DNA from 3 places in the Corynebacterium sp. USCH3 genome. Region 1 is predicted to be linked to each of the others. Evidence: riboswitches for the same ligand, from Rfam matches in the RefSeq annotation. Region 1 holds a riboswitch; each other region holds the start of a gene.
What was found. A riboswitch is a leader RNA that binds a small molecule or an ion and turns the genes downstream of it on or off. The one in region 1 is predicted to bind thiamine pyrophosphate.

Region 1 (9,870 bases):
ATGACGGTGGTCCGGAGGTCGGCGGCGAGCGCGCGTCCCTGATCCAGTGCCTCGTCCAGGGTGGTGGCCACCGGTGTGCCGCCGAGGACGGCGAGTTCGGTGAGGTTCGGGGTGATCACGTCCACCGTCCGGCACAGGTCGACCAGTGCTGCTTCCGCGTCGTCGGTGAGCAGACGGTCGCCGCTGGTGGCCACCATCACCGGGTCGAGGACGGTGACGGGGACCGGGCGCCGGGCGAGGTAGTCGGTGACCGTGCGGGTGATCTCGGCGGTGCCGAGCATGCCGATCTTGACGGCGTCGACGGTGACGTCGTCGAAGACGGCGTCGAGTTGGGCGACCAGGAACTCGGTTCCGGGGGTATGGACCTGCCGGACCCCGTGGGTGTTCTGGGCGACCAGTGCGGTGACCACGCTCATGGCGTAGCCCCCCGCGGCGCCGATGGATTTGATGTCCGCCTGCGCGCCGGCGCCGCCGGTGGGGTCGGTGCCGGCGATGCTGAGTACTCGGGGAATCATGCGGGGTCCTGTCCGGAGAACGGGTGGGTCGGTCGGTGGCACAGGGAACGCAGGTCGCGGGCCGCGACGGCGGGGTCCCCGGCCGTCATCACGGCCGAGACGACACAGATCCCGGCCACTGCGGTGCGGTCCAAATCCGCGGCGTTGTCGGCATTGACGTGCCCGATCGCCACGGAGGGGATACCGAGGTCGAGGGCGTGCGCAGCCAGGTCGTCGACACTGCCGGGGCCGGTGACCCCCAGGGCCCGTCCGGTGTCGGTCTTGGTGTCGGTCAGCTCCACCGGGCCGAGTCCGAGAACGTCCGGAGGACGGACTCCGTCACGCATGAGCCGTGCGAGGGTGTCGATCTGTGCGTGGTCGTCGACGGACAGCCCGATCATCAGGTCGTCGGGTAGCGCGGCACGGGCGGTCCGGAAGTCGATGTCGTCCTGTCCGATGTGCAGGTGCAGTCCGAGGCGGCGGGCCACGTCGAGCCGGTCGTTGACGAACAGCGGGACGCCGGTCCCGGCGAGTGTCTCGGCGAGTTCGGTGGCGCGCGTGGTGAACGCAGAGTCGTCGAGCGTCTTGTCCCTGAGCTGGACGACCCCGACGCCGCCGGAGACGGCACGTGCCACGATCCTGGCGACCTCGTCACGTCCTCCGCCGAGGACGGGATCGGTGACGAGGTAGAGCCCCCAGTCCACCCGGTGTGCCGTGGTGTGGCTGAGCGTCATACCTCCGCCTCCCGGTGGTCCTCGACGGAGACCAGGTCCGGGATCACCGTGGGGTCCTCCGCCACGGCGTCCAGGGCGTCGAGCCAGGCGACGGCGAAGCTGCCGGGCCTCCTGGTCCCTCCGGCAGGATCGGTTGCCGCGAGGATCCCGGCTGCCCCGGCGTGGGCGTGCGCGGCGAGCACGGCGTCATGGTCGGAGACTCCGTCGACCGCGAGTCGCGCCGCGCCGAGATAGGCCGCGGTCAGGGCCCCGAGGGAACAACCGGTCCCGATGACGCGCTGCATCATCGGGTCACCGGACCTCAGCCAGCTGACCCGACCGGTGGAGACCACGAGGTCACGGGGGCCGGAGACGGCGATCACCCCGGCAGTGCGTTCCGCAAGGGACCGCGCCGCCTGACCTGCGGCGTCGACGGCGTCGGTGGAGTCGACGCCGCGGCCACCGCGTCCGCCCGCGAGGGCGATCACCTCCGAGGGGTTGCCGCGTACCGCGGCGGGACGGTGGTTGACGAGGTCGCGGCTGAACGCGGTCCGCGCCGCCGGTCCGCCACAGGCGACGGGGTCGAGGACCCAGGGGGTGTCCGCGGATGCCGCACCACGTACGGCCTCCCGCATGGCGCAGTACTGGGCGGCGGTGGGGCTGCCGGTGTTGATCAGCAGTCCGGAGGCGATCTCCGCGAAGTCGGCGGATTCCTCCGGGGTGTCCACCATCGCCGGCGCCGCACCTGCGGCGAGCAGGACATTGGCGGTGATCTGGGGGACGACCTGGTTGGTGATGCACTGCACCAGGGGGGCGTGACGGCGCAGGTCGCGGACGGCCTGGATTAAGGCGGTAGGCGTGTCTGGCACGGACCATCCCTTCGCTAGTTCGAACTAGAGCAGGTTCAACGGGTGTGTTCTCAGCGCGTCTCCGCGCACCCCGTGTCTCGTGACGTCCAGCCTACAGCCTTCGGACGGGGAGAAAAGTCTGACCCCGTGCACACGTCCGGACGTGTGCACGGGGTCAGACCCGTCGCGGTGGAAAGGTGCAGGTTAGTCGGACACGGCGCGGGTGTCGCGGCCGTCACCGAACTTCAGGTTGTCACGCACCTCGATGGAGCGGATGTCCTGCTCGTCCTCGAGGGTGCGCAGCTTGCGCAGGGCGTTGCGGGCGTGCAGCTGCTGACGGGTGGCGACGAGGTGCCACCGGTTGGCGGACAGGGTGTTCAGGCCCCAGCTGTAGGCGGCGACGAAACGGTTGCGGAAGCCGACCATGAACATCAGGTGCACGGCGAGCCACATGAACCAGCCGACCGGACCGGAGATCTCGGCCTTGTCCAGTTTCACCACGGCGTTGAAGCGGGAGACGATGGCCATCGTCCCCTTGTCGAAGTACTTGAAGTCGGGGCGGTCGGTGCTGCCCTCCTCGACCTGGGCGCGAATGATCGACGCGGCGTGCTCGCCACCCTGGATCGCGACCTGGGCCAGTCCCGGAAGCTTGTCGAGGCTCATCATGTCGCCGATGACGAAGATCTCCTTGTGGTCGCCCACGGAGAGGTCCTTGTTCACCGGGACGCGGCCGGCACGGTCGGCCTCGACGCCGTCGATCTGGTCGGCGATGTGCTTGCCCAACGGGCTGGCGGCGACACCGGCGGACCAGATCTTGCAGTACGCCGCGACCGTGGTCTCTTCCTCGGTCTTCATGTTCTTCCAGGTGACACCGTCGCGGTCGACGTTGGTGACCAGCGAGTTGGTGACGACCTCGACACCGAGCTTCTCGAGGGTCTTCTGCGCCTTGCGGCCGAGCTTCTTGCCGAAGGGGGGAAGGACCTGCGGGCCACCGTCGACCAGCAGGATGCGGGTCTGCTCGGTGTCGGTGCGTCGGAACTCGTTGCGCAGGGTGCGGTGCGCCATCTCGGCCAACTGGCCGGCGAGCTCGACACCGGTGGGGCCGGCGCCGACGATGACGAAGGTCAGCTGGCGTGCCTTCTCGGCCGGGTCGTCGGTGATCTCGGCGCGCTCGAAGGCACCGGTGATACGGGCGCGGAGCTCGAGGGCGTCGTCGATGCTCTTCATGCCGGGGGCGAACTCGGCGAAGTGGTCGTTGCCGAAGTAGGACTGCCCGGCACCGGCGGCGACGATCAGGGAGTCGTACTGCAGGACGACGTCCTTGCCGCCCAGGTCGGCGGTGATGACCTTCTCGTCGACGTTGACGTCGCGGACCTCGGCCTTGATGACGCGGGCGTTGCGCTGCTTACGCAGGATCTGCCGGATCGTGGGGGCGATCTCGCCGGACGACAGCACACCGGTGGCCACCTGGTACAGCAGTGGCTGGAAGAGGTGGTGGTTGGTGCGGTCGATGATGGTGACGTCGACGTCGGCGCCGGCGAACTTCTTGGCGGCGAACAGCCCGCCGAAGCCGGCACCCACGATGACGACGTGGTGACGTCCGGAGGGACGGAAAGGGGTGGCGGTGGTCATATCAGCGATACTCCTCGTTCTGCGGTGGCCGGGCGGGGCGCCCCTCGGTGTCGGCGCCGGTGGTCATCGCGTGTTCTCTTCTGCATTGTGTCTTTTAGCACTGCTGCGTGTTCTACAGGGGGTCGGTGGACGCCGGTGTAGTGTCGTCAGCCGACGGACCTCCCGGTCGCGTCGGACCTGAGTGCCCATACTAGTGCCTGTCGGCGACGGGCTCATCACGCGGGCAGGATGCGGTCAGCTCGTTCCGTGGCCCCTTCCGTTTCGGGTGCAACCGGGGGTGAGTGATAGTTTCTGATCAAAACGTATGATACCAGTGAGGACGGAGGCTCGAGGTGGCGTCACCTGCCGACGACGACCGTCGCCGTCGCGACCTGCACGGCCTGCGGGACAGGCAGGGGGCCCGGGAGAAGCGGGAGAACCGGGAGAACTATGTCGATCCCGTGCGTTGGCCCGGGGTGGCACGTCTTCCTGAGGCTCCTTTCCTCGGCCGTCGGGCGGTGAACCTGCAGCAACGCCTGGAGGACCTGACCCAGGACCACGGGATCGCCCTGACCCCGGGGGCGTCCCCGCGCTTCGTGGTGGACGACGGGCTGATGCTGGACCGGGTGGTGGACTCCGGTTGGCTCGGACTGGCGGAGGGGTACATGGCGGGGGAGTGGACGGCGGACCCGCTGCCGGAGGTTCTGGGGGTACTGCTGACCCAGCCGCTGGAAGGCGGGTTCGGTCGGGCGTTGTCCCGACGGAGACGGCGGGTGTCCGGAAATGTCCGTGCCGGTGATCTGCCGGACGCGCTGGTCGACATCTACGCCGGGCAGACCCGTGCGACAGGCGCGGCGCTGTTCGCCTCAGGGACGCGGACCTCGGAGGTCGAGAACCCGGACCAGGCCGGTCATCACCCGCCGGTGTCCGTCCGCTACTTCGACGCCCCCACCGACCCGGGGCTCGTCGACCGTGCCGACCTGGATTCCGCCCAACGTCACCGCATCAACGCCATGCTCGACGAAGCACAGGTCGGGCCGGGGCACCGGGTACTGGAGCTGCCGTCCTCGGGCGGGGCACTGCCGGTGATGGCGGCCCAGCGTGGCGCGCATGTGGACGTGCTGACCTCGGACGTCGAACATGCCGAACAGGTGCGGTCCGTCGCACACGACGCCGGGGTGGGCGGAGCCGTGCGCGTGCAGACGATCCGCGGGCCGGTCCCGTCGCCGCGGCAGTGGTCGGGAACCTACGACGCGGTCTTCAGCGTGGAGCGCATGGAGACACTCGGTGACGACGGCACCGTCCACTTCCTCAAGGCGGTGGAACGGATGCTCGCCGCCGACGGTATCGCCGTGATCCAGTCGGTGGTGCGTGCCCACGGTTCCGACCTGCCGGAGGAGACCGTCGCCGAGAGTCTGGACGTGATGCGCGCCTACGTCTGGCCTGCTGTCGCCTACCCCACGGACGGGCATGTGCTGTCTCAGGCCAACCGGGCGGGCCTGTGCCTCACCGCGCGGAACAGGATGGGGTCGCACTACGCGACGACACTGGGGCTGTGGCGGTCGGCGTTCAACGCCCGTGAGCGGGCTGCGGCGGCCGCGGGCTTCGACGTCGTCTACCGACGCCTGTGGAACTACCAGCTCGCTCTACACGAGGCGCTCGCCCGTGCCGGCGCGCTGGACTGCGAGCAGTTCGTGTTCCGGCGGTTCTGACCACTGCGGTGGTCTCTCACACCGTGTAGAGGTCGGCGTCCCTGGTCTCCGGCATCAGCCGGATGGCCACCAGGCTGATGAGCACGACGACGGCGAGGTAGACGCCGACCGACCACGGGCCGTAGGCGGTGGCCAGCGCCACGGCGATGAAGGGGGCGACAGCCGCGCCGAGGATGGACGCGACGTTGTAGGAGATGCCGGAGCCGGTGTACCGCACGTTCGTGGGGAACATCTCGGGCAGGACGGCGGACATGGAGCCGAAGATCAGCCCCATCAGGAGCATGCCGATGCCCAGGAAGATGCCGGCCTTGAGTTCGCCGGAGGTCGCCGGGTCGAGGAACGCCTGGAACGCACAGCAGTAGAACAGGATCAGGACGGAGACCACGGTGAGGTAGCGGCGACGTCCCACGGTGTCGGACAGGTAGCCGGCCAGGGGAACGCCGACGACGAAGAACAGCACGGTGATCAGCTGGATGACGAGGAAGTGGTTGTAGGGGATGCCCAGTCCTTCGCCGGCGTCGCGGTCACCGATGCCGAAGGAGAGGAACCAGGTGGTCACCAGGTAGAACAGTGTGTAGGTCGAGACCATGACGAAGGTGCCGAGCAGGACGGGGCGCCAGGCGGTGCGGAAGACCTCGAGCGTGGGTACCTTGACGTCGTCACCCTTGTCGAGGGTGTCCTGGAAGACCGGGGTCTCCTCCAGCTTGAAGCGCACGTACAGTCCGATGGCGACCATCACCGCAGACAGCAGGAAAGGCACCCGCCACCCCCAGGTCATGAAGGCGCCGCCCGGCTCGCCGTGGGTGTGGTCCATGCCGAGGACCAGGATGAGGAACAGTCCGTTGGCCAGGATGAACCCGAAGGGGGCACCGAGCTGGGGCCACATCGCCGCACGGGCGCGCTTGCCGTCCTCGGCGTTCTCGGTGGCCAGCAGAGCGGCACCGGACCACTCTCCGCCGAGTCCCAGGCCCTGGCAGAACCGCATCAGCGCCAGAAGTGCCGGAGCCCAGAGGCCGATCTGCTCGTAGGTGGGGAGCAGTCCGATGATGAAGGTGGCGACCCCCATGGTGAGCAGGGCGCCGATCAGGGTGGCTTTGCGGCCGATCCGGTCACCGAAGTGGCCGAAGACGATCGAGCCCACCGGGCGGGCGACGAAGGCGAGACCGAAGGTGGCCAGGGAGGCCAGCAGCCCCACGGTGGAGTTCTCGTTCTCCGGGAAGAACAGGTGCGGGAAGACGATGATCGCGGCCGTGGCGTAGGCGTAGAAGTCGTAGAACTCGATCGTTGTCCCGATGGTCGAGGCGATGATCACCCGGCTCTTCTTGTTGCCGGTGGCCGGGGCGGCGGTCGCCCCGGAGGCCGGACCGGAATGGTCGGTGAGGGATGTGGTCATGAACGTGGCTGCGATTCTCTCGTCGGGAAAGGGATGTGTCCGGGCGGTTTACAGGACGATGAGGGAAACTACTCTTCCCATACAACGAACGCAACTGTCCGGATCATGGGATATAACGGACGTGCGCGGGGTCGGCGGGAAACCCCTAGACTCCTTTTGTATGGGAGATAACCGAACGGCCTCAGCGGCCCCCGTGATCATCGTCGGCGCCGGTCTGGCGGGCCTGGTCGCCGCCTACGAAGCGGAGAAAGCCGGACGGGAGGTCCTTGTCCTGGACCAGGAAAACCGTGCCAACCTCGGAGGGCAGGCGTTCTGGTCGCTCGGGGGACTGTTCTACGTGGGCAGCCCGGAGCAGAGACTCATGGGGATCCGCGACTCCGAGGATCTGGCGTGGCGGGACTGGCGGAACTCCGCCGACTACGACGACTCCGGCAACGACCGTTGGCCGCGGGAGTGGGGGCGGGCGTACGTGCACTTCGCGGCGACGGAGAAGCGGGACTACCTGCGTAATCTCGGGCTGAATGTCCTGCCGACCGTGGGCTGGGCCGAGCGCGGCAGCGGCGACGCCTCCGGGCACGGGAACTCGGTACCGCGTTTCCACCTCACCTGGGGCACCGGGCCCGAGGTCGTGCGCGTGTTCCGGGAGCCGCTGCTCGCCGCCGAACAGCGGGGGACGGTCCGTTTCGCCTTCCGGCACCGGGTCGACGAGCTGATCGTCGAGGGCGGTGCCGTTGTCGGCGTCCGTGGCAGTGTGCTCACCCCCTGCGACGACCTGGGCAGAGGTGTCGCCTCTCCCCGGGAGGTGGTGGACACGTTCGAGTACCGGGGCGCCGCCGTGGCGGTCACCTCCGGCGGCATCGGCGGCAACCTGGACCTGGTCCGGCGGTCCTGGCCGACGCAGCGGTGGGGAGAATGTCCCGACGACCTCGTCGCCGGAGTGCCGGCGCACGTCGACGGCCGGATGATCGGGATCTCCACCGAGGCCGGCGCGACCACGGTCAACACCGACCGGATGTGGCACTACACCGAGGGCATGGCGAACTGGGACCCCATCTGGCCCGGACACGGCATCCGCATCATCCCGGGGCCGAGCACCCTGTGGTTCGATGCGGAGGGCCGGCGGTTCCCCACGAACATCTTCCCCGGCTCCGACAACCTCGCCTCGTTGGAGCACATCGGACGCACCGGGCACGGGTACAGCTGGTTCGTGCTCGACCAGACCATCGCGGACAAGGAGTTCATCTTCTCCGGCTCCGAGCAGAACCCGGACCTCACCGACAAGTCCTTCAGGAAGCTTGCCGGGAAAATCGGTCCCGGTACCCACGTCGCCGTGCGCAATTTCATGGACCACGGGGAGGACTGGGTCATCGCCGACGACCTGGAATCGCTCGTGAGCGGCATGAACGACCTCACCGGAGGCGCTGCAGCCGGGGCTCCCGAGGTGGACGCGCAGGACCTGCGCCGACAGATCGAGGACCGCGACAGCCAACTCGACAACAGATTCTCCAAGGATGCCCAGGTCAATTACCTGGGCACGGCGCGGAAGTTCCTCGGTGACAAGATCGTTCGGGCGGCGAAGCCACACAAGATCCTCGATCCGGACCACGGCCCGCTGATCGCGGTCCGGCTGCGGATCGTGACCCGCAAGACCCTCGGCGGGATCGAGACCGACCTGTCAGGCCGGTGCCTGCGTTCGGACGGGAGTGTGCTGCAGGGACTTTACGCCGCCGGCGAAGTCGCCGGATTCGGCGGTGGCGGGATGCACGGGAAGAACGCCCTGGAGGGGACGTTCCTCGGCGGCTGCATCCACAGCGGCAAACGCGTCGGTGAGGCGCTGGGCCGATCCGGCCAGACCGCCGGGGGCGCTGCCCGGCGGACGACCTAGGAAGCCTCGCCGCCGGTGGGGGCCCCGGTCGGTGTGATGACGGGGAAATCCGACCAGGGGAAGTCGATCCACTGGTCGGTCTTCTTCCACACGTAGTCCGGCTTGATGATCGAGCGGGACTTCTCGTAGATCACCGCGGTCCGGGCTTCGGCGACGGTCTCCGCGCAGTACTCCTGGACGAGCTCGAGGGTCTTGCCGGAGTCGGCCACGTCGTCGGCGATCAGGACCTTCATGCCGGACAGGTCGACGGCCTCCGGGGTCGGGGGAAGCATCACCGGCTGGTCCAGGGTCTCGCCGACACCGGTGTAGAACTCCACGTTGATCACCGAGACGTTCTTGATCCCCATCGCGTAGCCCAGGGCGCCGCCGATGAGGAGCCCGCCACGGGCGATGGAGAGGATGAGGTCGGGCTTGTAGTCGTCCACGACCGTCTGTGCCAGCTCCTTGATGGCGGTGCCGAAACGGTCGTAGGTGAGGATCTCGCGTTCAGTGCTCGTGGGGCTCATAACGTCTCATCGTATCGTGTGCGGTCCCCGGTCGCGTCAGGCTAGTCCCGGTTACGCTCCGGGGTCGCAGGATCACCGTCCGCGTCCTCGTCGCCGATGTCGTCGGCACGCCCGTCGGGTGTCCATCCGTCGGCCCATTCGCCGGAACCGTAGTCGTAGCCGACGTCGTTGCCGTCCTCGTCGGTGCGCCGGTACCAGTCGGTGACCTTGTCCGCGGTGGAGTCGAAGTGAGCACCGGCGCCTGCACCGTCCTCGGTCCGGGCGACGGAGATCTCGAAGTCGTCACCGTGCTCCTGCATGCCCTTGACCACGGCATTCTGGATCGCGGAACGGGCGTAGTCGCGGCGGATTGCGGCCGGGTCCGTGGAAAGGTCCTTCACGAATGCGACAGCCAGGACGATGAGCACCACGGAGAAGGGGATGGCGATGAGGATCGTCAGGTTCTGCAGGCCTGTCAGCGCGGTCTCCCCACCGGTGAGCAGCATGACCACGGCGATGCCCATCATGCACAGGCCCCAGAAGACGATGACGAGTTTGCGTGGGGACGGATTACCCCGCTCGGACAGCGTGCCCATCACCAGTGACGCGGAGTCTGCCGAGGTGATGAAGAACACCGCCAGCACGAAGACGATGATGAAGGGGGTGACCGAGCTCAGCGGGAGGTTGTCGAACAGGGCGAACAGCACCTGCTCGGGTGAGGAGTCACCG
Region 2 (9,870 bases), on a different contig from region 1:
TCGGCGATCCTCTGCCTCGCGGAGGGGACGTGACGGACGTGTCCCGAGGCTCCCGTCCGAGCGGCCGCGCCGGGTGCGGCGGCTTCCTCGGCCTGGTCGCCACCGTCCTGCTCGTCGTCATCGTCGTCGGGGTGTTCCTGGTCGACGAGCAGGAGCCCGAGGAGGAGCGCGTCCCGGTGCCGGAGGACGTGCCGCCGGCGCGCGCCGCCACCGTGCACGACCTCGCCGCCACGGCCGAGTCACTCTCGATGCCCGAAGACCACCTCGCCGGCTACGTCAGTGGCGCCCAGACCGCGGCGACGGAGTTCCCGTCCTGCAACATCGCCTGGAACACCCTGGCGGGCATCGGGTTCATCGAGTCCCACCACGGCACCTACGGGGTGGGGGAGGACGGCGGTCGCATCATCGGGCCACGGTTGGACGGGTCCGGCGACTTCATGGAGATCCCGGACACCGACAACGGTGAACTCGACGGGGACCCGGAGTACGACCGTGCCGTCGGACCGATGCAGTTCCTCCCCGAATCCTGGGGGATCTACGGCGCCGGGGGAGACCCCCACGACATCGGCGACGCCGCGGCCGCCGCCGGACGTCTGCTCTGCGGCCATGAGCGGGACCTGGACACCGCCGACGGGTGGAGTCGGGCACTGTTCAGCTACAACCGCTCCGAGGAGTACATGATCTCGGTGCGGGACGCCGCGGCGAACTACGCGCTGGGTCAGGCGGCCTGACCGGTCTCCTGACGGACACGGTGCCGATAGGGCAGTATGATGGTGACTGACATCCCACCGACTTCTCCAGCCGAGGAGGCTGACACCCACATGGCCGAAATCATGCAGATCATCGCCCGCGAAATCCTGGACTCCCGTGGTAACCCGACAGTCGAGGTCGAGGTGGGTCTGGACGACGGCTCCGTCGGACGGGCCGCCGTGCCCTCCGGTGCCTCCACCGGCGTGCACGAGGCGCACGAGCTGCGTGACGGTGGTGACCGTTACCTCGGCAAGGGCGTCCTCGGCGCAGTGAAGAACGTCATCGACGAGATCGACGAAGCACTCGTCGGTATCGAGGCGGACGACCAGCGCCTCGTCGACCAGGCCATGATCGAACTGGACGGCACCCCCAACAAGTCCCGTCTCGGCGCCAACGCCATCCTCGGTGTCTCCATGGCCGTGGCCCGGGCGGCCGCCGAGTCCGCCGGCCTGCAGCTCTTCCGCTACGTCGGTGGCCCCAACGGCCACGTCCTGCCGGTGCCGATGATGAACATCCTCAACGGTGGTGCCCACGCCGACTCCGGGGTGGACGTCCAGGAGTTCATGATCGCCCCGATCGGTGCGGAGACCTTCAGCGAGGCCCTGCGTATCGGCGCCGAGGTCTACCACTCCCTGAAGAAGGTGCTGAAGGACAAGGGACTGTCCACCGGCCTGGGTGACGAGGGTGGCTTCGCCCCTTCCGTCGACTCCACCCGTGCGGCACTGGACGTCATCGACGAGGCGATCTCCGCCGCCGGTTACACCCTCGGCACGGACGTGGCCCTCGCGCTCGACGTCGCCGCCTCCGAGTTCTACGAGGACGGCCACTACAACTTCGAGGGCGGCAAGCGCACGGCCGAGGAGATGGCGACGGTCTACGGCGAACTCGTCGAGGAGTACGCCCTGGTCTCCATCGAGGACCCGCTGCACGAGGACGACTGGGAGGGTTGGGCCAAGCTCACCGCCGAGATCGGCGACAAGGTCCAGCTCGTCGGCGACGACCTCTTCGTCACGAACCCGGAGCGCCTGCGCCGCGGCATCGACGAGGACGTCGCCAACGCCCTGTTGGTCAAGGTCAACCAGATCGGCACCCTCACCGAGACCTTCGACGCCGTCGCCCTGGCACACAACAGCGGCTACAAGTCGATGATGTCCCACCGCTCCGGTGAGACCGAGGACACCACCATCGCCGACCTGGCCGTCGCGCTGAACTGCGGCCAGATCAAGACCGGTGCCCCGGCACGCTCCGAGCGCGTGGCCAAGTACAACCAGCTGCTGCGCATCGAGAGCTACCTGGAAGGTGCCGCGGTCTACGCCGGTGCATCCGCGTTCCCGCGGTTCACTGCGAAGTAGTCCCGGGGCAACGGGCTAGAATCGGTCCCCATGGGTACACGCGACCGGAGGGACCGGGACGACACGAGGCCGTCGGACGAGCGCGACAGCGCACGTACCGACGGCCCCGGTCTGCCACGACCACGGTCCGTGGAGAAACGCGACCGGCGGCAGCGGCAGGTACGGCAGGCGCCGCGGAAGTTGGCGCGGTCCTTCGTCGAACTCCCGAAGAAGATGAACCCCCTGGTCACCGTCGCGGTGATCCTGGTGGTGGCGTTCGTCGCCCTGTCCGTGGCGACACCGCTGCGCAACTACTTCCAGCAGCGTGCCGAGCTGGCGGAGGTCAACGCCACCATCGAACGGCAGTTGGCGGAGCGTGATGACCTCAACGCCGAGCTCGACCGGTACAACAGCGAGGCCTACGTGCGGGAACAGGCCCGGACACGCCTCGGGGTCGTGGAGCCGGGGGAGTCCGCCTTCCGCCTGATGGACCCGCGGATCAACACCAGTTCGCCGACCGACCCGGGCGTGGAACACGATGATTCCGAGCCCGACCCCTGGTACACCCAGCTGTGGGGCTCCGTCGCCACGCCCGACGAGGACGGGGACAGCGACGGCGACAGTGAGCCGGGGCAGGGCGGCCGTCGTGACGGTGAGTCCGGTAATCTGCCGATTGACCCGGACCAGCCCGAGGCGCCCGCCCAGGAGGGCGACCCCGACCTGCAGCGTGAACTGCAGGAACAGCAGCAGCAACAACAGCAGGGAGCACAGTAGTGACCGTGAGCGAGACCGACTACGAGACCATGTCCCGCCAGCTCGGACGCAAGATCCGTGGTGCGATCGAGGTCTCCTACCGCACCCCGGACGGGGCGCCGGCCGTGGTCAAGACCGCCCCGCGCCTGCCGGACGGCACACCGTTCCCCACGCTGTACTACCTCACCGATCCGCGGCTGACCGCCGAGGCGTCCCGCCTGGAGGTCGCCGGCGTGATGCGCACGATGCAGGCCCGCCTGCGGGAGGACGCCGAGCTCGCCGCCGACTACCAGGCGGCCCACGAGCACTACCTGGCGGAGCGCGACGCCATCGAGTCGTTGGGCACGGACTTCTCCGGCGGCGGTATGCCGGACCGGGTGAAGTGCCTGCACGTGCTGATCGCCTACGCGCTGGCGGAGGGTCCTTCGCGGGTGCGCCTGGGTACCGAGGCGGTGGCGCTTGCTGCGGCGCACACCCCGAAACTCTCCGGTACCGCCATCCCCGCCGACTGGCCCACTCCGGAGGACCTCGGCACGTCCATTGAGGTGGCGTTCGACGAACACGTCGACGAGATGACCTATGACCGTTCTGACGAGGAGGACCAGTGACCGGCACCTTCGCCGCCATCGACTGCGGCACGAATTCGATCCGTCTGCTGATCAGCGAGGTCCTCGACGACGGGAGCCTGCGGGAGATCAACCGCGACAACATCATCGTCCGACTCGGACAGGGTGTGGACGCCACCGGACGGTTCGCCGACGCCGCGCTCGACCGTGTCGACGAGGCGCTGGGCATCTACGCCGACCGGATGATCATGAACGGGGTCACCGACGTGATGATGGGGGCGACGTCCGCCACCCGCGACGCAGAGAACCGTGAGGACTTCTTCGCCATCACCCGTCGTCACCTGGGGCGCGTGGCCCCGGGTGTGCAGGCGGAGGTCGTGACAGGTGTACGCGAGGCACAGCTGTCCTTCGCCGGGGCCGTCGCCGACATGGACTCCACCGACGGGCACATCTGCGTGATCGACCTGGGCGGGGGATCCACCGAGTTCGTCGTCGACGCCTACGGGGAGGGGAGCGGTCAGGCGTACTCCGCGGACATGGGCTGCGTGCGGCTCACCGAACGCTACCTGCACACCGTGCCGCCCACCGACGGGGAGATCGCCGAGGCCCGGGCCTACGTGGACGGTCTGATGGCCACCGTGGAGGAGAACGTGGACCTCGACAGTGTGACCCGCGTCGTGGGTGTCGCAGGCACCGTGACGACCGTGGCGGCAATTCAGCAGGGGCTCACCGAATACAACCCGGAGAAGACCCACATGTCGGAGATTGACCTGGCGGGCTTCCGGTCGACGGCCCGCTCTCTGCTGGGCGAGACGGTGGAGCAGCGCCGGGAGCACCCGGCGATGCACCCGGGGCGTGCCGACGTGATCGGTGGCGGTGCGATCGTGATCGACGCCTTCGCCTCCCGGTTCCTGGACAAGGGGCTGACGTCGATCACCGTCAGTGAGAAAGATATCCTGGACGGTATCTTGGCCGAGGTCATCGAGCGCAACAGCTAGACGGCCCGGGAAGTACGCCCCTTTAGCCCAATTGGCAGAGGCAGCCGACTTAAAATCGGCACAGTGTGGGTTCGAGTCCCACAGGGGGCACTCTTTGTCCGGGCGTGCCGCCGGCTGATCACCGCCGTCGACCTCATGGCGTGATTCAGGTGCCGAAAACGGTATGCCGAGAGGCTCGGCATCGACCGATTTCGGCACCTGGGTTACGCGCACCTACTCGGTGGTCGCGACCTCGCCACCCCGGGACCCGGCAGCGGTCTCCCGTAGGTTCGGGATCACTGCGGCGAACTGGCCGAGCAGCTTGGTCAGGTCCTGCCCTTCACCGACCATGGTGAGGTTCGCGCCGGTGAGGCCCTCCGCCATGGCGGAGAAGATCTCCGGAAGCTGGTCGACGACCTGCTTGTCCAGGATCACGCCGTTGTTGGACGCCACTGCCGCGGCCTCGGTCCGCAAGGCCGCAGCCTTCGCCTCGGCGTTGATCCGGGTGCGCTCGGCCTCCGCCTCCGCCGGTTTGATGACCTCAGAGACTAGCTCCTGCTCACGCAGCGCGGCCTGCGACTCGGCTAGACGGGCCTGCTCCTCGGCGACCTCACGGTCGGTCTCGGCACGGCGACGCGCCAGGGCGGCCTGTGCGGCGATGACCTGCTCCTGGGCCTCGGCCTCAGCACGCGGACCCGCGGCGTTGGCCTCGGCCTTGGCGGCGGCGATCTCCTTGGTGTTCTCCGCGACCTTCGTGTCCGTCTCCCGCTGGAAGTCGGACTTGCGACGCTCGGACTTCTGCTGCTCCTCGGCGATCTCGGCGTCCCGCTGGGCCTCGGCGACGGCACGCTCACGCTGGACGCGGGCCAGCTCCGGGGCGGAGAGGGCCTGGATGTAGCCGTTCGGGTCGCTGATCGAGTTGATCTGGAAGCTGTCGATCTGCCAGCCGAAGCGCAGCATGCGCGGCTCGGCGTTGGAGAGCACCTGGCTGGCCAGCGCCGTGCGGTCGGAGATCATCTCCTCCACGGTGAGCTGCCCGATCATCGCGCGGGTCTCGCCGGAGAAGATGTCCTGGGCGGTGGAGACGATCTGGCCCTGATCGACACCCAGGAACCTGTTCGCAGCCTCGACCACGCTGTTCTTGTCCGCGGTCACGGAGAACACCACGGAGGCCTCGACGTCCACGTCGACGTTCTGCTTCGACTGGGCACGCACCGCGATGTTCACGGTGTTCGCGCCGATGTGGAAGCGCTGGACACGGTGCAGCACCGGGACGGACCAGGCACCGCCACCGATGACGACACGGTAGGGGTTGTCGGGTTTACGCGCGATCATGCCACCGGTGATCAGCAGGGCTTCGGTCGGCTTCGGGACATCGTAGAGCATTCGTTCTTCTTTCGGTCGCAACGGGGAACGGGCAGGAGAACACTTAGTACACCCTGAGCATATCGCACAGGGGGAAACGTTCTCGGGGACGGGCGACCACGGACGGCAGGCCTGCCGACGTACCGGCGTGCCCACGGTGTTTATGCTCGGGGGTTGTGTCCACCGTCGCGATCGTGCTGATACTCGCCGTTCTTGTCGGAGCGGTGCTCCAACGCATCACCGGGATGGGCGTCGGTCTGGTCGCCGGCCCGGTGCTCTCCGTGGCGCTGGGCCCGGCGGCGGGAGTGACCGTGGTCAACGGACTGTCCACGATCAACGCGGTGAACAACGCCTGGGCGGTGCGGGCGAAGACCGACTGGCGACGTTTCAGCTGTCTTGCCGGGGGACTGTTCCTCGGCTCGCTGCCGGCAGCGTTCGTCGTCCTGCTCATCGACGGCCCCTGGCTGCTGGTCACCGTCGGTGTCCTGGTCCTCGCCGCACTGGCGGTCACGTTGTTCCAGCCGGACACGGCGCGGGTGTCGGAACGAGCCGTCGTCCCCATGGTGCTGGCCGGAGCTGCGGGCGGGTTCATGAGCACCGTCGCCGGCATCGCGGCGCCTGCGTTCACCGTGTACGCGCGCCTGACCGGCTGGGACTACCGCGACTTCGTCGCCACACTGCACCCGGTGATCGTCGTCGCCAACTTGCTGTCCTTCGTGCTCAAGATCGTCATCTTCGGTGGCGTCGACGTCGGCGGCCTGCCCGCCTGGTTGTGGATCCTCGCCGTCGCCGCGATCTTCGTCGGAGCCTGGTTCGGCGACAGACTCTACGACCGGCTCTCCAGCGACGGGACGAGGAAGCTCGCCACGCTGCTGGCATTCGCCGGTGCGGTGACGCTGGTCATCAATGGTGTCGTAGCCATGCTCTGAGCAACGCTGAGCGTTGACCGATTGCAGGTGCTGTGCCGCCGTGGTAGGCATGAGGCGTCCACACGGGTGCCCCACGAGGGGCTGAGACCGGACTGTGATCGTCCGGGACCGTCGAACCTGATCCGGTTGATACCGGCGTAGGAAGTGAGGAGCGTAGCTGTGTCTACTCCGTCTGCCCCGTCCACCCCTGTCCAGCAGCACCCCGCGCACCGTCGCGGATGGATCGAAGACCATGGTATCCGGGTCCCGGTCACCGAGATCCACCAGGAGGCCTCCCCGGACGGCAGTCCCAACCCGCCGCTGCAGGTGTACCGGACCGCCGGGCCGGGCAGCGTTCCGGAAGAGGGCCTGGACCCCTGGCGTGATGAATGGATCCGGGCACGCGGCGACACCCGGGTCCAGCGAATCCGTGAACGACAGTTGCTTGACGACGGCCGGGCCGCCGTGCGCCGCGGCGCACCGTCCCAGCAGTGGCAGGGACGACGTCCCGAACCCCGTTGTGCGGCACCGGGCCGCACGGTGACGCAGATGCACTACGCACGTCGGGGTGTCGTCACCCCGGAAATGCGGTTCGTCGCCCTGCGGGAGAACTGCGACGTGGAACTGGTGCGCAGCGAAGTCGCCGCCGGTCGCGCGATCATCCCGCTCAACATCAACCACCCGGAAGCGGAACCGATGATCATCGGTCGGGCGTTCCTGGTGAAGGTCAACGCCAATATCGGCAACTCAGCGGTGACCAGCTCAATCAGCGAGGAAGTGTCGAAGCTGGAGTGGGCCGCGACCTGGGGTGCCGACACCGTGATGGACCTGTCCACGGGCAACGACATCCACACCACCCGGGAGTGGATCATCCGGAACTCGCCGATCCCCATCGGCACGGTCCCGATCTACCAGGCACTGGAGAAGGTCGACGGCAACGCAGAGGCACTGACCTGGGACATCTACCGTGACACGGTGATCGAACAGTGCGAGCAGGGCGTGGACTACATGACCGTGCACGCCGGCGTCCTGCTGCGCTACATCCCGCTGACCGCCGAGCGTGTCACCGGGATGGTGTCACGCGGCGGATCGATTATGGCTGGTTGGTGCCTGGCACACCACGAGGAGAACTTCCTCTACACGCACTTTGATGAGCTCTGCGAGATCTTTGCGGCCTATGACGTCGCCTTCTCCCTCGGCGACGGTCTGCGCCCGGGGTCGATCGCGGACGCGAACGACGCCGCACAGTTCGCCGAACTCGACACCCTCGCCGAACTGACACGCAGGGCCTGGGAGCACGATGTCCAGGTCATGGTGGAAGGTCCCGGGCACGTCCCATTGCACAAGGTTCGCGAGAACGTCGAACGTCAGCAGGAGTTGTGCGATGGGGCGCCGTTCTACACCCTCGGGCCGCTGGTCACCGACATTGCGCCGGGGTACGACCACATCACCTCGGCCATCGGGGCGACCGAGATCGCCCGCTACGGCACCGCCATGCTCTGCTACGTGACTCCCAAAGAGCATCTCGGTCTGCCGAACCGGGACGACGTGAAGACCGGTGTCATCACCTACAAGATCGCCGCACACGCCGCCGACGTGGCCAAAGGGCATCCGGGTGCCACCGCACGCGACGATGCCCTGTCCACGGCCCGGTTCGAGTTCCGGTGGCGGGACCAGTTCGCCCTCGGACTGGACCCGGTGACCGCACAGGACTTCCATGACGAGACGTTGCCCGCCGAACCGGCGAAGACGGCTCACTTCTGCTCGATGTGTGGACCGAAATTCTGTTCCATGCGCATCTCGCAGGATATCCGGGACACCTACGGCACTGCCGAAGCTCAGGCGGCGATTGTCGGGATGCAGCGCAAGAGCAAGGAATTCCTCGCCACGGGCGCGCAGGTGTATCTCCCGCATCCCACGGTGGGCGATCAGAGCTGACTGCGCAGCTGCTGCAGGGCCCGGTGCGTCACGGAGCCCTCCGCGGCGGTCCAGATCACCAAGTGCTGTTCCGGGGCGCCCACGGAGAGCTCAGCGACCAGGTTCGCCCGCCGGGAATCGTCGGGGTACTTCGCCGCCTCCATGCGTAACTGGGAGGCGGCGGTGCGGGCCACCGTCTCCCCGTCCGTGTACAACGAACGCATCCGGGGATCGGTGAACAGGAGCCGGAACAACTGGCACATCCACCACGCATCGTCCGGCGGTGGTCAGATCCTGCTGTGCACCGACGGCAGCGGCTGGTACCAGGCAGAGGGGGAGGCGCAGGCCACATGACACCCCGGAACCGTGGTGAGCATCCCCGCAGGGGTGAAGCACCGGCACGGGGCGACTGCGGACTCCTGGTTCACCCACCTCGCGATTGAGGTGCCGGGTGAGGACACCGGCAACGAGTAGTTGGAGCCGGTCACTGACGAGCACTACAACGCACTGACGAAGGAGAACCGATGACGTACAGCCAGACCCACACCCTGTCCAATGACGTGGCGATCCCGGCGCTGGGACTGGGAACCTAGTTCATCGACGACGACAAGGCAGCCCCAGACCGTCCGGGATGCGGTGAAGGCCGGTTACCGCAACATCGAACCCGCCCAGGCCTACGGCAATGAGCGCGGGGTCGGTGAAGGGGGCCGTACCAGTGGTGTGACACGTGGGGACCTGTTCGTCCCCACCAAGCTCGCCGCCGAGATCAAGGACTACGGCGGTGCCGTCGCCGCGATCGGCCGTTCCCTGGAGACCATGGGACTGGACTACCTCGACCTGATGCTGATCCACGCCCCACAACCGTGGGACGACTTCCGGGGCGGCGACTACGCCGACGGCAACCGTGAAGCGTGGCGCGCCCTGGAAGAGGCCTACCGGGCAGGCACACTGCGGTCCATCGGGGTCTCCAACTTCCTCGGGAGCGACCTGATCGACTACTGCGCATCCAGGCCAGGGGCGTGGTGGTCGAGGCTTATTCACCGATCGCCTACGGCGAGAAGGACTACGGTGCGAGCAGCGCGTTTCCGGTGTACAGCGGGAAGTAGACGAGGAGATGGCGGAGCCCCTCGCCCACGGGGCGTTGCGTACAGCCACGGGGGTCTACGGGGAGAGTCCACAGGTCTAAGCTCGGCACCATGGCACTTCAGCGCATGGACCATGTCACCGTCGTCGTCCGGGATCTTGATGCGGCAGTCGACTTCTTCGGGGAACTCGGGATGGAGGTCGACGGGAGAACACAGGT
Region 3 (9,870 bases), on a different contig from region 1:
GTCCACCGTGACGGTGCGCCGGGACATCGACTGGGGGAAGTTCGCCCTGATCGGCTCCGTGATGGTGCTCGGGGCAGTCCCGGGCACGTGGCTGATCCACGTGATGCCACCGGCGGTACTGCAGATCGTGGTCGGTGCACTGCTGCTGGTCGCGTTGGGGGTGACGACCTTCGGCAAGCGGTTCATCCCCACCGTCTCCGGCAGACTCCCGGCGGCCACGGCCGGCGTCCTCGGTGGTTTCAGCAACACCCTCGCCGGCGTCGCCGGGCCGGTCATCACGGTGTACGCCCAGGCGTCCCGGTGGGACCAGCGGACTTTCGCGGCGACGCTGCAGCCGTTGTTCATCGTCTCCGGCGTCGTCAGTTTCGCCATCAAGTACCTCACCGGTGCCGGGGACATCTCCAGCGAACCCTGGGGGATCTGGCCGGTCGCCGTGGTCGCGATGGTCATCGGGATCGCCCTCGGCATGGTGTTCAGCCGACGGATCGACCGGGAGAGGGCCAGGAAGCTCGCCGTGGCCATGGCCAGCCTCGGCGGTGTGACCGTTCTGGTACGGGGCGTGGCGGCCCTGCTCTGACCGGGGCAGGGACGGGCCGGTCGGCGGCCGGGGACTAGGGTGGGCACACGTGCCCGCCTCCACCGCAAAAGCAACTGTACCTTCCGACCGTCTCAGCCGACGGGCGTTGACGGTCTGGTCGGCCGGTGTCGTCGCCTACATCCTGGCGATCACCGGGCGTACGTCGATGGGGGTCGCCGGAGTCGAGGCGCTGGACCACTTCCAGATCGACGCCTCCCGGCTTGCGGTGTTCACGTCGGTCCAGGTCGGGGTGTACGCCTGTGCCCAGATCCCGATGGGGATGCTCATCGACCGCTTCGGGGCACGCCGGATGCTCGTCGTCGGTGCCCTGATGATGGGGGTCGGCCAGGTCGTCCTCGGCGCGACGTCGTCCTACCCGGTGGCGATTCTCGCGCGGGTGATCGTCGGTACCGCGGACGCCACGGCGTTCCTCTCGGTCATGCGGATCCTGCCGGCCTGGATCCCGATCCGGAAGACACCGGTGTTCACCCAGCTCACCGGTGGACTGGGCTATGTCGGGCAGTTCATGTCGGCCGTCCCGTTCTCGATGCTGCTGCATGCCCAGGGATGGTCGACGGCGTTCGTGTCGCTGGGGGCGGGCAGTGTGCTCGTCGCGCTGCTCACCTGGGTCGTCGTCGCGGATTCACCGGAGCCGACGCCGGCAGCGGCCGCGGGGCGGCGCGTCGACCGGACCGGCATCTGGGCCACCCTGGCGTTCGTCGTCCGCCAGCCCGCCTGCTGGCTCGGCTTCTTCATCCACTTCACCTTGATGAGTCAGGTGGTGTTCACCCTGCTCTGGGGAGTCCCGCTCATGACCCTGGGAATGGGGCTGAGCGAGTCACAGGCCTCCGGGATCCTGGTGGTGAACATGGTCGTCAGCGTTCTCGTCGGCCCGGTGATGGGGGTCATCTCGGCGCGGGCGGGCCGTCGGCGTCCCGAGGTGGTCATGGTGGCGACACTGGTCGTCGCGGCATCGTGGGTCGTGTTCTTCCTGTCGCCGGATCCGCGCAGTTTCGTCGCTGTCGCGGTCATCAACGTCATTGTGCCGGCGCTGGCCCCTGCCGCGAACTACGGGTTCGACACGGTCCGTGAGGAGGTCGACCGTCGCTTCACGGCCACGGCGACGGGCCTGTCGAACATGGGGGGATTCCTGGCAGCGATGGTCGCTGCGCAGGCGGCCGGTTTCGTGCTCGACGCCGTCTCGGACGGTGGCGACTACACCTGGGCCGATTTCCGGGTCGCGTGGTGCGCGCTCGGCGTGGTCTGGGTCGTCGGGTTCATCGGGCTGTTGGTCAGCAGGGTGACAATGCAGCGGTGGCGTATGGTCGAGGACAACCGGGCCGACCTGTGACGTAGGAGAACGCTGTGGCATCCTCTATCGCGAGTTTTCGTTCTGACCGTTCCCTGTTGAGCGCACTGAGCCGGCGCTCGGCATTCTCCGCGTTGTCTGCGTTCTCGGCGGCCTCGTTCGCCTCCTTCGCCAGTGCGGGGTCGTCGATGTCGGCGGTGTCACTGGGGTCGTTCATGTCCCTGGCGTCGGTCGGCTCGTCGTTCTCGATCCTGTCGGTGGGCGCGCAGGGGGCGGTGCTCAACATCCCGGTGCGGGACCTCGTCGCGCGGTCAGTAGGTCGGTAGCCCCGGCCGCATCTGATGCGCCCAGGCCAGAATCCCACCTTCCAGATGAGCGACGTTATCCTCCCGTCGGGCGAAATGGGATGCCACGGCGTCCATCGCACGGGCTGACCGGGCGCCCGACTTGCAGTGGAAGATGATGTCGCGGTTGCGCAGCGCCGGGGGGAGGGCTGCGACGCCGAGTTCCTCCACCGCGGACAGGTGGACGGCGACGGACCCGGGGATGCTGACGATCTCGCGTTCCCAGGCGTCGCGGACGTCCACGAGGACAGCCCCCGCCCGCATGCGCGCGTCAAGCTCCTCGGGAGAGACCGTCGGGTGGGGGGTGGTCGTGCAGACCTGGTCCCTGTCGGCCATGTCCTCCACGGCCGTCACCGGTGGAGCATCGGTATCGATGGTGATACCCAGTTCACGGAAGGTCATCGACAACCCGTCGTGGAGGAGGAGCCGTCCGTACAACGGCCTGCCGCACCCGGTGATCAGCTTGATCGCCTCCGTGCTCATCAGGGAGCCGATGGTTCCCGGTAGCGAGCCGATGACACCACCGGCGGCGCAGCTGGGGACGGAACCCGGTGGCGGGAGGTCCGGATGCAGGTCCCGGTAGGTGACGCCGTCGTGGGCGGGCCCCGAGCAGAACACCGACACCCGTCCGTCGAAGCGGAGGATCGACCCCCAGACACAGGGCGTGGAGGTCAAGGTGCAGGCGTCGGAGACGAGGTAGCGTGTGGCGAAGTTGTCGGCCCCGTCCAGTACGAGATCGTAGCCGGCGACGAGTCCGGTGACGTTGCCGGCGGCCAGTCGCACGGGGTGGCGTTCGACGGTGACCAGGGGGTTGATCCGGGCGACGGCAGCGGCGGCGGAGTCGACCTTCCTCGTGCCGAGCGAGTCGACACCGTGGATGACCTGACGCTGCAGGTTCGTCACCTCCACGACGTCGTCGTCGACGATGCCGAGCGTGCCGACCCCGGCGGCGGCGAGGTACTGCAGCGCCGGCGACCCCAATCCTCCCGCACCGACGACGAGGACGCGCGCATTCTTCAACCGGCGCTGACCGACGACGCCGATCCGGTCGAGCGTGAGGTGCCGGGCGTACCGGGACAACTCCTCGGGGGTGAGTTCGGTTGCCGGCTCGACCAGGGGGAGTCTGAGCGGGCCGGTCACCCGACCGCTCACCCCGGCGCTCACCACGCCGCCCCCGCCGGGTCCGCGCGACCGATCATCCCGTCCGGGGTCGACGACGCCACGGCACCCTGCGTCCACGGCCGCCGGGGGATCCGTCCGGCACGTCGTGCCAGGCGGCCCGCCTCGACGGCGTGCCGCATCGCGGCGGCCATGGCTGCGGGATCCTGGGCGCGGGTGACCGCACTGGCCAGCAGTACCCCGTCGCAGCCGAGTTCCATCGCCTGTGCCGCGTCGGACGCCGTCCCGATGCCGGCATCCAGGATCACCGGGACGGTTGCCCGGTCGCAGATCATCTCGATGTTGTGGGGGTTGAGGATTCCCAGGCCCGTGCCGATGGGCGACCCCAGCGGCATCACCGCAACCGCCCCGGCGGCCTCGAGGTGTCGGGCGACGGTGGGGTCGTCGGAGGTGTAGGCGTAGACCTCGAACCCGTCGGCGGTGAGGGTCTCGGTGGCGTCGACGAGTTCGACGACGTCCGGCAGCAGCGTCCGGTCGTCGGCGAGGATCTCCAGTTTCACCCGGGTCGTGCCGAGCGCCTCCCGTCCCAGTCGGGCGGTGAGCAGCGCGTCGCGGGCGGTGTAGCAGCCTGCGGTGTTGGGGAGGACGTCGATACCGAGACGGTCGAGAAGACCGAACAGCGACGTCCCGGTGGCGGGGTTGTAGCGGCGCAGTGCGACCGTCGTCATCGACGTCCCCGACGCGGTGAGCGCCTGTTCCAGTACTTCCAGCGACGTTGCTCCGCCGGTGCCGGTGATCAGGCGCGAGGTGAGCGTGGACGTCCCGACGGTGAGCATGTCCTGTGGGGTCGGCACGGTGTCTACCCTCCCTGCATGGCGGTGATGATCTCGATCTCCGCACCGTCGTGGACGTCGGTGGTGGACCACCGGCTGCGCGGGACGATCGCTGCGTCGACCGCCACGGCCAGGCCCAGTTCCTCGGAGTCCGGATTCTGTCCGGTGAGGTCGGAGATGATGTCACCGAGCGTCGCCGCGGTATCGAGGCGGCGTTCTTCTCCGTTGACGGTGATGGTCATGATGTCCTTTCCAGGGAGGTGGCGGCGAGCAGGGCGGCATCGGGCGTGCGGTCGGCTGCGTGGCAGCCCGGGGGAGACCCCGTGACCAGCAGTGTGGCGAGCCTGGCGCACAGGGGAGCGAGCAGGACCCCGTGGCGGGAGTACCCCGTCGAGACGACGACACCGTCCACACCCGGTACGCCGCCGAGGTACGGCAGGTCGTCCGGCGTCCCCGGGCGGGCCCGCGCCAGGATCTCGGTGAGCTCGAGGTCTGCTATCCCCGGGACCAGGATCCGGGCGTCCCGGAGGAGCTGGTGCACCCCGTCGAGGGAGACGCCGTCGAAGCCGTCCTCACGTTCCGTGGCGCCGATGACGATCTCTCCGTCATCACGGGGAACGAGGTACACCGGCCGACCGTCAACCAGGCCACGCACCGTGTGCTCCAGCAGGCCGGGATGTCCCGGTCTCACCCGCGCGCGCAGGATGTCGCCGTGTACCGGGCGCAGTCGCACGCATCGCGCTTCCGGGAGCCCGTCGATATCAGCCAACGTGAGGCCCGGGCACAGGACGGTGGTCTCCGCACGCAGCTCACCGCCGTCGTCCAGCCGCACGCCCGTCACCGTGGCACCCTCGCGTACGACGCCGAGGACACGCCGGGTGACCACCCTGCCCCGCGGCCCGTCCGGACCGGCGGGAGCGCACACGGCCGCGGTGAGCGCCTCCATCAGCATGCGCGGATTGACCTGGTGGTCGTCGGCGACGAGGACGGCGCCCGAGATACCGGGTGCCAGGGACGGTTCCCTCCGGCGCGCCTGGCGTACACCCAGGGGCTCCACCGTCATGCCGGACGCGCGCTGGACCTCGGCGAGGTCCCGGAACGTCGCCATGTCCCCGGGGGTGGACCCCACACCCAGCGTGGCGGTGGGCCGGTAACCGGCGGGATACCCGACGGTCCGCTCGAGGTCGGCGATGAACCGCGGGTACGCCGCAGCTGAGGCGAGCATCAGCGGGCGGATCGCGTCGTGCCGGTGGACGACTTCACTGACGGGTGCGATCATCCCGGCGGCGGCGTGACTCGCCCCGTCACCCGGGGACGGGTCGACGACGGTGACGGCGTGGCCGGCCCGCCGCAGGTACCAGGCTGTACTGAGCCCGGTGACCCCGGCACCGACGACAAGAGTCTCGGGCATGTGCGTTCTTTCCTCCGGCGGCATGACCCGCATCAGGTGTCGACGGTCGACCGGTGGCTCCGGTCCTCTCAGCCCCGGCATCAGGGGCTCCCGTAGTTCGCGTAACAGCTACCATCACACCACATGGACCTACATCAACGCACGCACACCCCTCTCATGCACACCCCTGGCGCATCGGGCACCTCCCCCGGGGACCGACGCCGGCGACAGCTCCGGGCTGCGCGGCTCTACCTCTGCACTCCGGCGCGCCGGGAGCAGGGTGACCTGCGGGAGTTCCTCCACGCCGCCTACGACGGGGGCGTGGACATCATCCAGCTGCGTGACAAGACGCTGGACACCGCGGGCGAGATCGCCGCGATCGAGGTGCTGGCGGAGGTGGCGGCCGAGCACGGCGCACTGTTCGCGGTGAATGACCGGGCGGACATCGCCGCGTTGGTCGGTGCCGACATTCTCCATGTCGGGCAGGATGATCTGGGTATCGCGCAGGCCCGGGAGCTCCTGGGCCCGGACGTCCTCCTGGGGTTGTCGACCCACACCTCCGACCAGGCGGAGGCCGCGGCCCGCGACACCGATCTCGACTACTTCTGCACGGGACCGGTGTGGGAGACGCCGACGAAGCCGGGTCGTGCGGCGACGGGGCTGGGGTTTGTGTCCCGGACCGCCGACATGGTGGGCGACGGGGCAGGGGGGAAGTCCGGTGGGAAGCCGTGGTTCGCGATCGGCGGGGTCAACCGGGACACCCTGCCGGACGTCCTCGCCGCCGGCGCCCGGCGTGCGGTCGTCGTCCGGGCGGTCACCGAGGCGCGGAGCCCGCGCGACGCCGCCTCAGAGCTGAGAACGCAGCTGACGTCCCTTCCGGACCGGACGTGAGTGTCGTGCACGGGGGACTGGTTCAGTCTTCCCTGTGCAGCAGGAAAACATACGGGCGCGGGGTGTGCCGGAAGTCCATCACACCGAGTAGCGTCCTGGGGTCGACGCGCCGGAAGTGGTCGTTGATGGGGAGGTCGTCGTAGACCATCGTCGCGCTGACCACCCCGCGGTACTCCATCATCCGGAGACGGGCCCGGGGACGCTTCGTCGCCGTCGCCCGGAGATAACCCCGCAGGAGTGCAGGAAAGGGTCCGAACGTGGCCAGGGAGCGGAGCCGTATCCCGGTGGACATCGGCACCAGCGCGGGGTTCGCGGCGAAAAGTGACGTTTCTGAGCCGAATATCAGCGGATGACCGTCGTCGACGCTGTCGAACCGCTTGCCGTGCCAGCCCACGGCGGCGAGTACGCCGTCGAGAGGATGTCCCGTCGCGACCTCGGAGCCGCGCCACCGACCCACCAGCTCATCGGTGGTGACCGCGGGCAGTGCATCGAACCGGCTCAGCGCCGTGGTGAGCTCAGCGTCCTGGGGCATGAGCCCATCGTGTCAGAGTTCGTCGACCGGTGAGGAACCGTCCACGAATTCAACGGTGCGCTGCCCGCCCAGGTCCCCCCGGCCGGCGAACTCGACGATCACGTCGGCGACGAGCTCACGGGAGGTGTGTGCGTCCGACCTGTCGAGGTCGTCGGCGACGGGGGCCGCTCCTTCGGCGGGCTCATCGGTGAGCGTCGCCGGCCCGAGGATGAGGTAGTCCAGCCCGGCGGTGGCGTCGAGACGGTCGTCGACGGTCTTCTTCGCGTCGGCGTAGGCGAAGAAACTGTCGGACTCGGGGACGGTGTGGTGGCGTGCGCCGGCGTAGGACACGTTGAGGTAGCGGGGCGTGGTACCGGCGTCGCGCAGTCTCTCGAGGGAGTCGATGACGGCGAGGGCCGCGTCGCGGTCGACGGCGTAGGTGACGTCGGCGCCGGCGCGGCCACCGTTGCCCGCGGTCCACACGACGACGTCGTATCCGGCGAGGAGATCGTCCCACTCGCCGGGGGTGAGCTGGGTGACGTCCCTCACCAGCGCGGTGGCGCCGAGGGACTCGATGTCGGCGACCTGGTCGGGGTTCCGGATGAGGGAGGTGACAGTGAAGCCTCCGGACACCAGTTTCGGGGCTGCGAGGAGCCCCACTTTGCCGTGTCCTCCGATGATGAGAATGTCCGTCATGGTCTCGTCCTCCTGGGGGAGTGGGTGAAGGTCGGCTCTCAGCCGCTGTCTGTCCGGAACAACGGGCGGACCGCTCCGTCTATTCCCCGGAGTGTGGAGAAACGTAGTAACCTGTGTCATGTCAGAACTGAATGGTGATTCAAGACATAGTTGAGGAGCAGTGCCCGTGGATCTCGAGCTTTCCGGGGAGGACGTCGCCTTCCGTGACGAACTCCGCACTATTTTCGCCGACGTACCAGCGGATATCCGCGCGCGTATGCGGGCAGGACACGTCACCCGTGACGACATCGTCGCCTCCCAGCGCATCCTCAACGGCCACGGGGTGGCGGTGCCGCACTGGCCGGTGGAGTACGGCGGACGGGACTGGACGCCCATTCAACGCCACATCTACACCAATGAGATCCAGCGGGCCGGTGTCCCGGAGCCGCTGGCGTTCAACACCAGTATGGTGGGGCCCGTCATCGCCGCCTTCGGCAGCGACGAGATCAAGGACCGTTTCCTGGCGAAGACCGCGAATCTCGACATCTGGTGGTCGCAGGGGTTCTCGGAACCGGGTGCGGGGTCGGACCTGGCCGGCCTGAAGACCACCGCGGTGCGGGACGGGGACCACTACGTGGTCAACGGTCAGAAGACCTGGACGACCCTCGGCCAGTACGGGGAGTGGATGTTCCTGCTCGCCCGCACGGCCCCGGACGCCCCCAAGCCCCAGCAGGGTATCTCCTTCCTGCTGGTGGACCTGGACACCCCGGGGATCGAGCGACGCCCGATCCGGCTCATCGACGGGTCCGTCGAAGTCAACGAGTTCTTCTTCACCGACGTCAGGATTCCGGTGGAGAACCTCGTCGGTGAAGAGAACAAGGGATGGACCTACGCCAAGTTCCTCCTGGGCAACGAGCGCAACGGCATCACCCAGGTCGGCACCAGTCAGCGGCACTACGCCGACCTGGTGGAGATGGCGGCCACGCGCAGCACGGGTGGGCGCCGGGTGATCGACGACCCGATCTTCCGCAACCGTCTCTACGACGTGAAGCTACGGCTCAAGGCGGTCGAGGCGACTCAGCTGCGGGTCACCGCCTCCAGCGCGGACGGTAAGCCCAGCCCGGTGTCCTCGATGCTGAAGATCGAGGGCAGCAGGCTTCTCCAGGAGATCAACGCCCTGGCTGTCGAAGCGCTGGGCAGCGACGCGGCGGAGATCCTGGGGGAGAGCTCCGGCGTCTACGGCGATCCTGTCGTCGAGTACCTGAACAACCGCAAGGTCTCCATCTACGGAGGCACCAACGAGGTCCAGGCGAATGTCATCGCCAAGGCCATTCTCGGACTCTAGGAGCATCACGACATGGATCTTTCCCTGACAGACGAACAGCGCATGCTCGCCGACTCCGTCCGGAGCGTGTTCGCGGGTGCCGACGGAGACCCGACCGCCGGGACGGATGCACCGGACACCGCCCTGGAGTTCCGGCGCGACCTCTGGCGACAGGCGGCCGACCTCGGTGTGACGGCACTGGTCGTCGACGAGGAGTACGACGGCGCCGGTGCAGGCATCGGGGAGGCGTACGCGGCCGCGGAGGCGCTGGGGGGACTGGCGGCACCTGAACAGCTCACCGACCTCGCCTACGTCCCCGCCTGGTTGCTCGGGGACCTCGGCTCCGGCGAACAGAAGTCGACCTGGCTGCCGCAGCTGGCGTCGGGCGAACGGCTGCTGACGCTCGCGCACGCCGAACAGGGGACGGGCTGGGCTGACGGCAGGGCCGCGACCGTCACCGACGGTCGACTCACCGGCGACAAATGTGCCGTGGTCGCCCCCGCCGACATCGACGCCTTCCTCGTCACTGCCGTGGAGGACGGTACCCCCGGCGTCTACCTCGTCACCCCGGGCGACGGGGTCGAGGTGACGGTGCACCGGGATGCGGAGTGGTCGCCGACCGGGCGGGTCTCCTTCCGTGAGGCCCCGGCGGAGCGACTCGGAGGGAGCACCGACGACACCGACCGCGCACTGCGTCGGGCCGTGGCGCTGGCGCGGGTGGTGCAGGGCGGCAGGGCCGTCGGGCTGATGGACAGCGCCCTGAACAAGACCGTGGACTACCTCAAGGTCCGTAAGCAGTTCGGCGTCACCCTGAACACCTTCCAGGTACTGACCCACCGGGCGTCGCAGCTCTACGCCGATGTCGAGCTCGCCCGGTCGACGGCGCTGTGGGCCGCG

Region 2: it holds a riboswitch for thiamine pyrophosphate, as region 1 does, so the genes downstream of both, thiC (phosphomethylpyrimidine synthase ThiC) here and thiM (hydroxyethylthiazole kinase) in region 1, are expected to answer to the same signal.
Region 3: it holds a riboswitch for thiamine pyrophosphate, as region 1 does, so the genes downstream of both, thiO (glycine oxidase ThiO) here and thiM (hydroxyethylthiazole kinase) in region 1, are expected to answer to the same signal.

The regions. Positions count from the first base shown of each region.
Region 1 is NZ_JAQPZT010000001.1:637,680-647,549, reverse strand. Features, by position in the region: partial or broken gene PQI66_RS03050 (bifunctional hydroxymethylpyrimidine kinase/phosphomethylpyrimidine kinase) at 1-1,228, opposite strand, end outside; gene thiM (hydroxyethylthiazole kinase) at 1,225-2,076, opposite strand; TPP riboswitch at 2,066-2,159, opposite strand; gene PQI66_RS03040 (NAD(P)/FAD-dependent oxidoreductase) at 2,260-3,687, opposite strand; gene PQI66_RS03035 (class I SAM-dependent methyltransferase) at 4,020-5,378, shown strand; gene PQI66_RS03030 (MFS transporter) at 5,395-6,771, opposite strand; gene PQI66_RS03025 (FAD-binding dehydrogenase) at 6,932-8,656, shown strand; gene PQI66_RS03020 (phosphoribosyltransferase) at 8,653-9,162, opposite strand; gene PQI66_RS03015 (BCCT family transporter) at 9,204-9,870, opposite strand, start outside.
Region 2 is NZ_JAQPZT010000003.1:511,273-521,142, forward strand. Features, by position in the region: gene PQI66_RS08535 (metal-dependent transcriptional regulator) at 1-33, shown strand, start outside; gene PQI66_RS08540 (hypothetical protein) at 30-731, shown strand; gene eno (phosphopyruvate hydratase) at 822-2,102, shown strand; gene PQI66_RS08550 (FtsB family cell division protein) at 2,133-2,855, shown strand; gene PQI66_RS08555 (DUF501 domain-containing protein) at 2,855-3,442, shown strand; gene PQI66_RS08560 (Ppx/GppA phosphatase family protein) at 3,439-4,398, shown strand; tRNA gene PQI66_RS08565 (tRNA-Leu) at 4,415-4,488, shown strand; gene PQI66_RS08570 (SPFH domain-containing protein) at 4,612-5,763, opposite strand; gene PQI66_RS08575 (sulfite exporter TauE/SafE family protein) at 5,919-6,671, shown strand; TPP riboswitch at 6,724-6,832, shown strand; gene thiC (phosphomethylpyrimidine synthase ThiC) at 6,831-8,588, shown strand; gene PQI66_RS08585 (hypothetical protein) at 8,579-8,761, opposite strand; gene PQI66_RS08590 (hypothetical protein) at 8,751-8,921, shown strand; partial or broken gene PQI66_RS08595 (aldo/keto reductase) at 9,164-9,542, shown strand; gene PQI66_RS08600 (VOC family protein) at 9,764-9,870, shown strand, end outside.
Region 3 is NZ_JAQPZT010000002.1:182,750-192,619, reverse strand. Features, by position in the region: gene PQI66_RS04175 (sulfite exporter TauE/SafE family protein) at 1-577, shown strand, start outside; gene PQI66_RS04170 (MFS transporter) at 627-1,928, shown strand; gene PQI66_RS04165 (hypothetical protein) at 1,985-2,212, shown strand; gene moeB (molybdopterin-synthase adenylyltransferase MoeB) at 2,198-3,370, opposite strand; gene PQI66_RS04155 (thiazole synthase) at 3,391-4,185, opposite strand; gene thiS (sulfur carrier protein ThiS) at 4,209-4,424, opposite strand; gene thiO (glycine oxidase ThiO) at 4,421-5,593, opposite strand; TPP riboswitch at 5,586-5,697, opposite strand; gene thiE (thiamine phosphate synthase) at 5,750-6,463, shown strand; gene PQI66_RS04135 (DUF4334 domain-containing protein) at 6,486-6,995, opposite strand; gene PQI66_RS04130 (NAD(P)H-binding protein) at 7,008-7,670, opposite strand; gene PQI66_RS04125 (acyl-CoA dehydrogenase family protein) at 7,837-8,994, shown strand; gene PQI66_RS04120 (acyl-CoA dehydrogenase family protein) at 9,007-9,870, shown strand, end outside.